DNA from 2 places in the Desulfitobacterium metallireducens DSM 15288 genome. Region 2 is predicted to be linked to the other one. Evidence: riboswitches for the same ligand, from Rfam matches in the RefSeq annotation. Region 2 holds a riboswitch; the other holds the start of a gene.
The links. Region 2 has a riboswitch for cyclic di-AMP ahead of DESME_RS09085 (KUP/HAK/KT family potassium transporter). Riboswitches for the same ligand answer to the same signal wherever they lie in the genome.
Positions count from the first base shown of each region.

Region 1: another riboswitch for cyclic di-AMP. It lies ahead of eam (glutamate 2,3-aminomutase); the one in region 2 lies ahead of DESME_RS09085 (KUP/HAK/KT family potassium transporter).

Region 1 covers NZ_CP007032.1:807,966-812,170, forward strand. The annotation lists gene DESME_RS03885 (VOC family protein) at 1-81, shown strand, start outside; gene mnmL (tRNA modification radical SAM protein MnmL/YtqA) at 145-1,104, shown strand; gene eam (glutamate 2,3-aminomutase) at 1,156-2,397, opposite strand; cyclic di-AMP (ydaO/yuaA leader) riboswitch at 2,497-2,622, opposite strand; gene DESME_RS03900 (GntR family transcriptional regulator) at 2,754-3,353, shown strand; gene DESME_RS03905 (histidine kinase) at 3,460-4,205, shown strand, end outside.
Region 2 covers NZ_CP007032.1:1,900,117-1,904,321, reverse strand. The annotation lists gene arr (NAD(+)--rifampin ADP-ribosyltransferase) at 1-595, shown strand, start outside; gene DESME_RS09085 (KUP/HAK/KT family potassium transporter) at 621-2,627, opposite strand; cyclic di-AMP (ydaO/yuaA leader) riboswitch at 3,042-3,187, opposite strand; partial or broken gene DESME_RS09080 (IS110 family RNA-guided transposase) at 3,926-4,205, opposite strand, start outside.

The DNA of each region.
Region 1 (4,205 bases), 1.1 Mb from region 2:
TTTTTCCGTGGGCCATCTGGAGAAAAGTTGGAGTTGTTTCAAGAATTGAAGATTGCCTTTGAACATTTTCCAGATGTCTGATAATCTTAGGTAGGATTTCCTTCCTATTAAAATCGTTTTATTAAAGGGTGTGATCATGAAGAGATGGGATTTGCACGGTTTTCTGCCTGGCAAAATGGGGAGAAGCGGTATAATACGTTGAATAAACATCTGCGAGAGACTTTTGGTGAAAAAGTTTTTAAGGTTTCTTTAGACGGTGGCTTTACTTGTCCGAACCGAGATGGAACTAGAGGTTGGGGTGGGTGTATCTATTGTAGTTCTCGTGGTTCTGGAGATTTTGCTGGAGAAGTCTCACATTCAATAGAACAACAATTTGTCGAAGTTAAAGAAAGAATGTGTAAAAAATGGCCCAAGGCTAAGTACTTAGCCTATTTTCAGGCCTATACCAATACCTATGCACCGGTTTCTAAACTTCGCGAGGTCTATGAAGAAGCCCTATGTCAAGAGGACGTTGTCGGGATATCTATTGCAACTCGTCCGGATTGTTTGCCTGAAGAAGTGTTAGATTACCTGGAAGAGCTTAATCAAAGAACCTATCTTTGGGTTGAGCTTGGGCTACAGAGTATTCACGATCGAACAATGAATTGGGTTAGAAGAGGGCATACCTATGATGAGTTTTTAGCGGGAGTTGCAGCTCTTCATGATCGGGGAATACGTGTTTGCGTCCACGTTATTCTAGGCTTTCCAGGAGAAACGTATGAGGATATGATGGCGACAGCTCAGGCGGTGGCAGCGCTACCTGTTCAGGGAATTAAGATCCATTTACTCCATATTATCAAAGGAACTCCCTTAGCAAAGTTATATGAAAGGGAGTCGTTTCCTCTACCTACGTTTGAAGAGTATGTTAGCCTTGTTAGCGATATTCTTGAAGTATTACCCCCGCAAATGATCATTCACCGTTTGACAGGTGATGGAGCGCCTGATGATCTAATTGCTCCTTTATGGAGTCGTAAAAAATGGGAAGTCTTAAATGCAATAGATCGGGAATTACTAAAGAGGGATACCTGGCAAGGTAAATCCTTTAGCAAAGATCTAGAAACATAAAAAATAAAAAAGTAAGGGCCTAAGATGGCCCTTAACTCATGTGCATTTTAATTAGTAGTTAGGGTAGTGAATAATATTTCCCTCCCAGGTTCGCAGGGTAGCCTCTTCATCATCTAAGGAAAGTAGATACTGGGGTAGAATTGGCGTTTTTCCTTTTCCACCAGGAGCATTAATTATATAGGTAGGAATGGCTAAACCGGAAGTAAATCCTCTGAGCTTTTCCATAATATCTAGACCATTTTCAATTTTAGGAATAAAATGATGTGTGCCCTTGACATGTTTCGCATGAAAGATATAGTATGGACGAACTCGAATTTTCAAAAGCTCTTGGTTTAACCGTATCATTATATCGGGTGTATCATTAATATTTTTCAGAAGCACAGCTTGATTCCCTAAAACTACTCCGGCAGAAATAAGCTTATCCGCAGCCTTTTTGGCTTCTGCTGTAACTTCCTTAGGATGATTAAATTGGGTGTTGATATAAATCGGCGGATACTGCGCTAAAATGGAGCACAGTTCATCGGTGATCCGCATGGGAAGGGTGACGGGGACCCGGGTACCAATCCGCTTGATTTCTACATGAGGAATGGAGTGTAATTCTTCGAGAAGCCAATGGAGCGTAAGGTCGCTTAACATCAAGGCATCTCCACCTGTAATTAAGACATCACGAATTTCTGGATTGGCTCGGATATAGTCTAAAGCGGCTTGGAGTTGAGCACGGGTCTCGTGGCTATCGGTTTCACCGATATTTCTGCGTCTTTGGCAATGACGACAATACATAGCACAGAGATTGGTGACATTGATAATTAACCGATCGGGATATCGTCGTGTAATGCAAGGAGCAGGATTGGTAAAAGCTTCACCCATAGGGTCTTCTTCTCCGGTTAAATCCAGTAGTTCCTCGATCCGTGGAAGACCTTGTAAACGGATAGGATCCCATGGGTTAGAAGAGTCCATTAAGCTTAAATAATAGGGGGAAATAGCCCATCGATAGGTTCTTCCGACTTCAAGGATATCTTGTGCTGCTTGCTCAGTTAGAGGCAAGAGTTCTTGCAAGATCTGCAAATCCGTAATCCTGTTTTTCATCTGCCAGTGCCAATTTTCCCAATCCTCAAGAGTAGCCTTAAAGGTTGTAAGGATTCGATCTCGACTTTGAAGGTATTCATCCTTTAAAAGAAAACCTGTAGGAATTTTCTCTTTACGATTCATGTAAGGTATGGCCTTTAGCTTTAGCTCATTTGCACGATGTAAGGATTGCAATCTTTCATTTAATTCTTTTGATTCTACTGCCAATGAATTTCCCCCTTTTTATGTTGTACTTATCTTTTGGGAAATTAAAAGGAGCCTATAGTGGCCCCTAAGAGATCGAATGTGCTGATTAATAAAATCAGTACTTCTTGTGCGAGCTAGCTTACGAGGTTAGCTGACGGATTCGAGCGCACGCTCTACGCATAAGATGCGATTCACCCCAAAAAGTGGTTCCCCCGTTTCCCCTTAGGAATTAGGCCTTATTTAATTTTTATTATTTGTAATTGATTACCAACAACTTTATAATAACATAAAGGTTGTTACCAGTCAATGGGATTGAAGAGTTAATAATTGGTAATGATATTTTATGAGTTAAATGTTTCAAGGAGTGAATTGTAGAAATGGAACAGTCACGTTATCAAGAGATCGCCCTCGAAATTGCCCATTCTATCGTTATGAGTGAATATCAAGAAGGGGAAAGAATACATGGACGGTCGACGTTGGCGGGTCGATTCAATGTTTCTCCAGAAACCATTCGCCGCGCTATTGCAATCTTGCAAAATGCAGGCGTTGTTATGGTGAATCAAGGGATCGGAATTACGGTAACCTCAAAGGCTCAAGCCGAAAAGTTTTTGAGAGCGTTTGATCAGAAAACGGAAGTTCATGTGTTTCTTTCGGAATTAAATGAGTATATGGAGAAACGCAGGCAACTTGATTTAAAAATTGAGGGACATTTGAATAAAATTTTACTATATACAGATCGTATGATGTCTCGCTGGATGGATGTAGCAGAAGTCGAAGTGGGCAAAGATTCAGTAGCGGCAGGGCAAACCCTGACCCAACTCAAAATTCGAGAACGGACAGGCCTTACCGTTGTCGCAGTTGTCCGAAAAGGGATTGAACAATTCTCTCCGAATTCTGGATTTGTAATTGAGAGCGGAGATGTACTTCTAGTTGTGGGGGCAGAGCAGGGAAGAGAAAAACTCCAAGAAATACTTTAATGAATACAGGAAGTCGCACCTCACTGTCGAACTCTTAACTTTATTAAAGTGTAACTAGAGCTATCGCTATCGCTAAGTTTTCTTTAGAAATTGAGGGATGCGACAGATGACTTGGATTTTCTTGTTGGTTTTAGGAGCAGAGGTTGTGATGAGTATAGCCTCGCAAAATCTTCGGCTTCTTCTCGTTTTTCTGATCGGGAATATGCTTTACTTGCTTCTTTACACTGAGTATCAACGACGGCGGATTCGGAGTTTGACCACTGAACGCAATGTGGAAGTCAGCTTCAAGATTGCCCACGAAACGCTTCCTTATCTTCGAAGAGGTCTTAATGCGCAGAATGCTGAATTTATGGCTAAAATTATTCAAGAGATCGGTCAAGTCGCTGCAGTTTCAATTACAGACTGTACGAAGCAATTGGCTTATTTAGGTGTAGGCTGTGACCAACATCATCCTGGGGATAAGATCTTGACGGCAGCAACCCAGGAAGTGATTCGGACAGGAAATTATAAAATCGTCCGAACACAAAAGGAATTAAATTGTCCGCGTCAAAATGTTTGTGATTGTCCTATTGCAGCTGCAGTAGTGGTGCCTCTGCATTCTCAAGGAAAAGTTGTTGGCACGGTGAAACTCTATGAAACTAAAGATGGGCACCTGTCTCCTGATTTGATCCGGCTTGCTTTAGGAATGGCCCAACTTCTTAGTCTTCAGATCGAACTGGCTGAATTAGATCATCAGGCTAAGCTGGCGACAGAAGCTCAACTTGATGCTCTGCAGGCTCAGATCAATCCCCATTTTTTCTTTAATGTGCTGAACACGATTATTGCAACGAGTCGAACTAACCCGAACCGTGC
Region 2 (4,205 bases):
TCATTTCGCTCGTCAACAAAAGAGTATTACAGACAAATTGGAATGGATGGAAACATCATTACGGTGTGCACTAAATATAAATGATGAAAATGTCAAAAGTGCATTCTCAACGTTATATTTAAACATTGCCAAATGTTATGAGGAATTGTGTGATTCTAATAATGCAAGTAGAAATTATGAATTATCAAATTCCTATAAGGGTGCGCCTTCTGATAAGGGACCATTTTATCATGGAACAAAGGCAGAATTGCAAGTTGGTGATTTACTGACAGCGGGGGGTAATTCAAATTACAAACCTGAGCTTAAAATGAACCACATTTATTTCACTGCTAACGCAAATGGCGCAGGACTTGCAGCAGCATTAGCAAAAGGAGAAGGAAGAGAACGCGTTTATAGAATAGAACCAACAGGTGAATTTGAAAACGACCCAAATGTTACGGATAAAAAATTTCCGGGTAACTTAACACGTTCTTATCGCTCACAAGAACCTCTAAGAATTATTGGTGAAGAAACAGAGTGGACGAAACTGACAACGACCGAGCGACACAAATGGCGCGAAAATTTAGCCAAAAACAAGGGCGAGATTATTAACTGAGCATAAAGCAAAGCACCCTTTGATTTTATAGAAGTTCTCGCTTGAGTTTGATTGGCCGAGTGGTTCCTAAACGCAATGGGACGTGTTCAACTTTAACATCCGTATGTTCGAGCCCAAACCATTTCACAGGGGAAACCGTAATTTGCTTTATGCTGAGTTTAAATTGCATGATTAATCGTTCATATAAAGGAAGGTTGGTATCATGAGCAAGTTCTTCACGGACTAAAACAAAACAGAAATCCCCAACGTTACGATTTACTACATTTGTAGAATACATTTGCGGTTGTTGTTTTAGTTCGTGGGATTCCATTAGATCTGTAACAACTTGTCTTAGATACGTGCTCACTTTTTGTTCAACCCTAAATCCTAAGCGCAGTTGAATTTTGTAAACATAATCGGTTCCAAAGTTTTCTACGGTGTAGGCCATTGTCCTTGGTTCATCTGTTACCTGTACATTTATAAACCAATAAACTTCTGCTCTTTTTGGCCGCTTATCTAAAATCGAATAAATGATTTCATTATCTATATGCCCTGATTTTGATTTGCTGGTTAGATAAACCAAATTCGTGGCATATACTGGAATATGTTCATCTTTTCTTAGATTATCAAGCTTAGAAATATAATCTTCCAGTGAAACTTCTTTCGTCACGACTTGTTCAAGCTGTGTCGCTTTTAACCATAAAAACATCAGAATTAAAATGAGAGAAGCAATAATCACAGTTATAAAACCGCCATGAAAGAACTTTACGGCACTTGAGACGAAAAAAGCAGTTTCCAATACTCCAAAAATGATAACCATGAGGAGTGCGAGTACCCTGGATACCTTTTTTTGAAGAAGGTAATTGAACAATAAGATTGTGGTCATCAGCATCGTAATTGTAATAGCTAACCCATAAGCCGATTCCATGTGTGTCGATGTTTGAAAGAATAGGACCACTCCGATACAAGAAATCATTAAGAGGAAATTGACGATCGGAATGTACATTTGCCCTTTAGACATCGCTGGATAGTTAATTCTTAATCTCGGCAGTAGATCTAACTTAATGGCCTCTGAGACAAGGGTAAAGGATCCGGAAATTAAGGCTTGGGAAGCAATAATAGCTGCTAAAGTAGCAAAGACAACACCAATGATACGAAAATTATGGGGCATTAGTTCAAAGAACGGATTAAAGTCCATAATATTTTGTAGCCCCTGATTATCTTTAACCTGTAACAACCAAGCCCCTTGACCAAAATAGTTGAGCAGCAAGCAAATTTTAACAAAAGGCCAAGTTCCATAAATATTTTTTCGTCCTACATGTCCTAGATCCGAATATAACGCTTCTGCCCCTGTTGTAGCCAAGAATACACTGCCCAAGATTGCAAACCCGACTTTATTTTCGTCACTAAACAACAGTTTAACTCCATAGTAGGGAGAAAATGATTTTAAGATATCAAGGTTTCCGAAAATATGTATAACACCTAGAATCCCTAACATGGTAAACCATAAAATCATAATGGGTCCAAATAATCGTCCTATGATCTCCGTTCCCGTTCGTTGTATGAGGAATAGGACACAAAGAATAATGATGGTAATCAAAATAACAGTGGATTGGCTAGAGCCAAAGCTATTCGCATAGGCCGGAATCCCTTTTAAACCTTCCACAGCAGTTGTGACGGTAACTGCCGGAGTTAAAACACCGTCAGCTAAAAGGGCTGCTCCCCCAATCATAGCTGGAACAATCAGCCAGCCACCCATCTTTCGAATCAATGAATACAGTGCAAGGATGCCACCTTCTCCATGATTATCTGCTTTGAGTGCAATTAGGACGTACTTAATCGTGGTAAGTAAGGTAAGAGTCCAGAAAATAAGGGAAAGGGAACCGTATATAAACTCATTGGAAAGGGATTTTAATCCACCATTCCCTTCAACTAATGCTTGCATAACATATAAGGGTGATGTACCAATATCACCATAAACAACACCGATTGTTACGAGCATACCGGCTAAGGTTAATGGCCGTTCCTTGTAGATATTTAATGCTTTTTCCATTATTTTGTCCTTCATTCCTTCATATCAATTTATCAGTGATATTATTGAATAAACAAAATGATCTTCATGCAGTTGCCGTTAGGCTGCTGTATTACTTTTGAAAGTGAGTTTTTTCAGCGTATTTAGTAAATACAGTGTGGGGGGTAATACAGAGTGCGGTTTACCTATGACAGATTAAACTCCGGCAATGCCTTCCTTAAAATATTGGCGAACCATTCAGAGCGACCTTCAACGTTTGAGCAGTCTTACTCAAGTAGTCCGCGCATGAAGTTTTCCCGATTAGCCACAAGTTTATTATTCTCTTCCTTTTATAACTTTTAAAATGAATTCCATGCTATTAGCTTCCTAAAAAAGAAAAACCCCATTTGGGGTTAATGTCAAAGTGTATAACAAACCAAAGGGTATGGTTTGCTTTTAACCCCCTTTCAACGCTTACGAGGTTAGCTGTCGGATTCGGATTGAAAGGAATAACCCGTCACATTCAGTGATTCACCCCATTTGGCTAATTGATAGCCCAGACTTGGTTCCCCCGCTTCCATAGAATTCAGCGCTGGCTTTATTCAACTTCTACTCATAATAATCCCTTTATATTGGATTGTATAGAACCGAATTTGAATAAAAACCTTTCAAATTCTCCAATAAGGCCTAGATTTTACTGGAATTTCTTTCATTATTAGTAACGTGCATTATATCTGCATTTTTCTTTCATGTGCTTAACCCGAAATCATTAAGTTCAACTTTGATTGACATGTCTATTCAAGACCCTTTAATAGTTCTCCAATTATTCGGATTCTTCAATTATACAACTGTTAAGAATTGTTCCTTCCGAGGTTGCACATCGTACTTATGTAGCGGAACAACCATTTGGCGATACATTGTTCCCATTATCCTCCCTATAATATCTTGGGATTTACTTTGATTTTCTCTTGTTTTCATAGAATTCCTAACTTACCTAAAAAGCTCATCACGGATAAAATTCGCATAGAATGCATAATTCAGAGAAACTGAGTATGGCAAAGCCAACGTCTGCTATTTTTAATATGTTGGCCGTTGTAAACCCACTATACTCACGGTGGTAAACCTCCCATGTCTAACAGGGTCAAGATTAACACATCTGCCCTAAATTCCTTCGTTCCACCTATCCATGATTGGGTGTCAGTAATGCTACAAAACCGAGTCTTTGCTCTAATGGATAATATGTTGACTGACTACCAGCTCTTTTATCTTGTTAGATTACTATGATTTGGGTACATTCTGTGGTGACGCCTACCAACAGAACTGCTTATTTGCACTTTCTGTTACGCTGCTAAATACTCAACGGGACGATGGATGTCTTTAATTAGCTTTTGCGGGTCGTAGTCTATGCCTTTCGTTAATATTGCATAGAATACCCGAATCAGTTTACAGCTTAAGGCGATTAGCGATTGTTTCTTTTTGAGAGGATTCTTGTTTCTTGTCGTGTAATACTTATGTATCTCTGCAAACTCTGTGTTGTTAGAGACTAGTGGCATCACCGCTTGAAATAGAATTGCCCTCAGTCGCGCTCGCCCCCGTTTGCTGATCGTGGTCTGTCCTTTG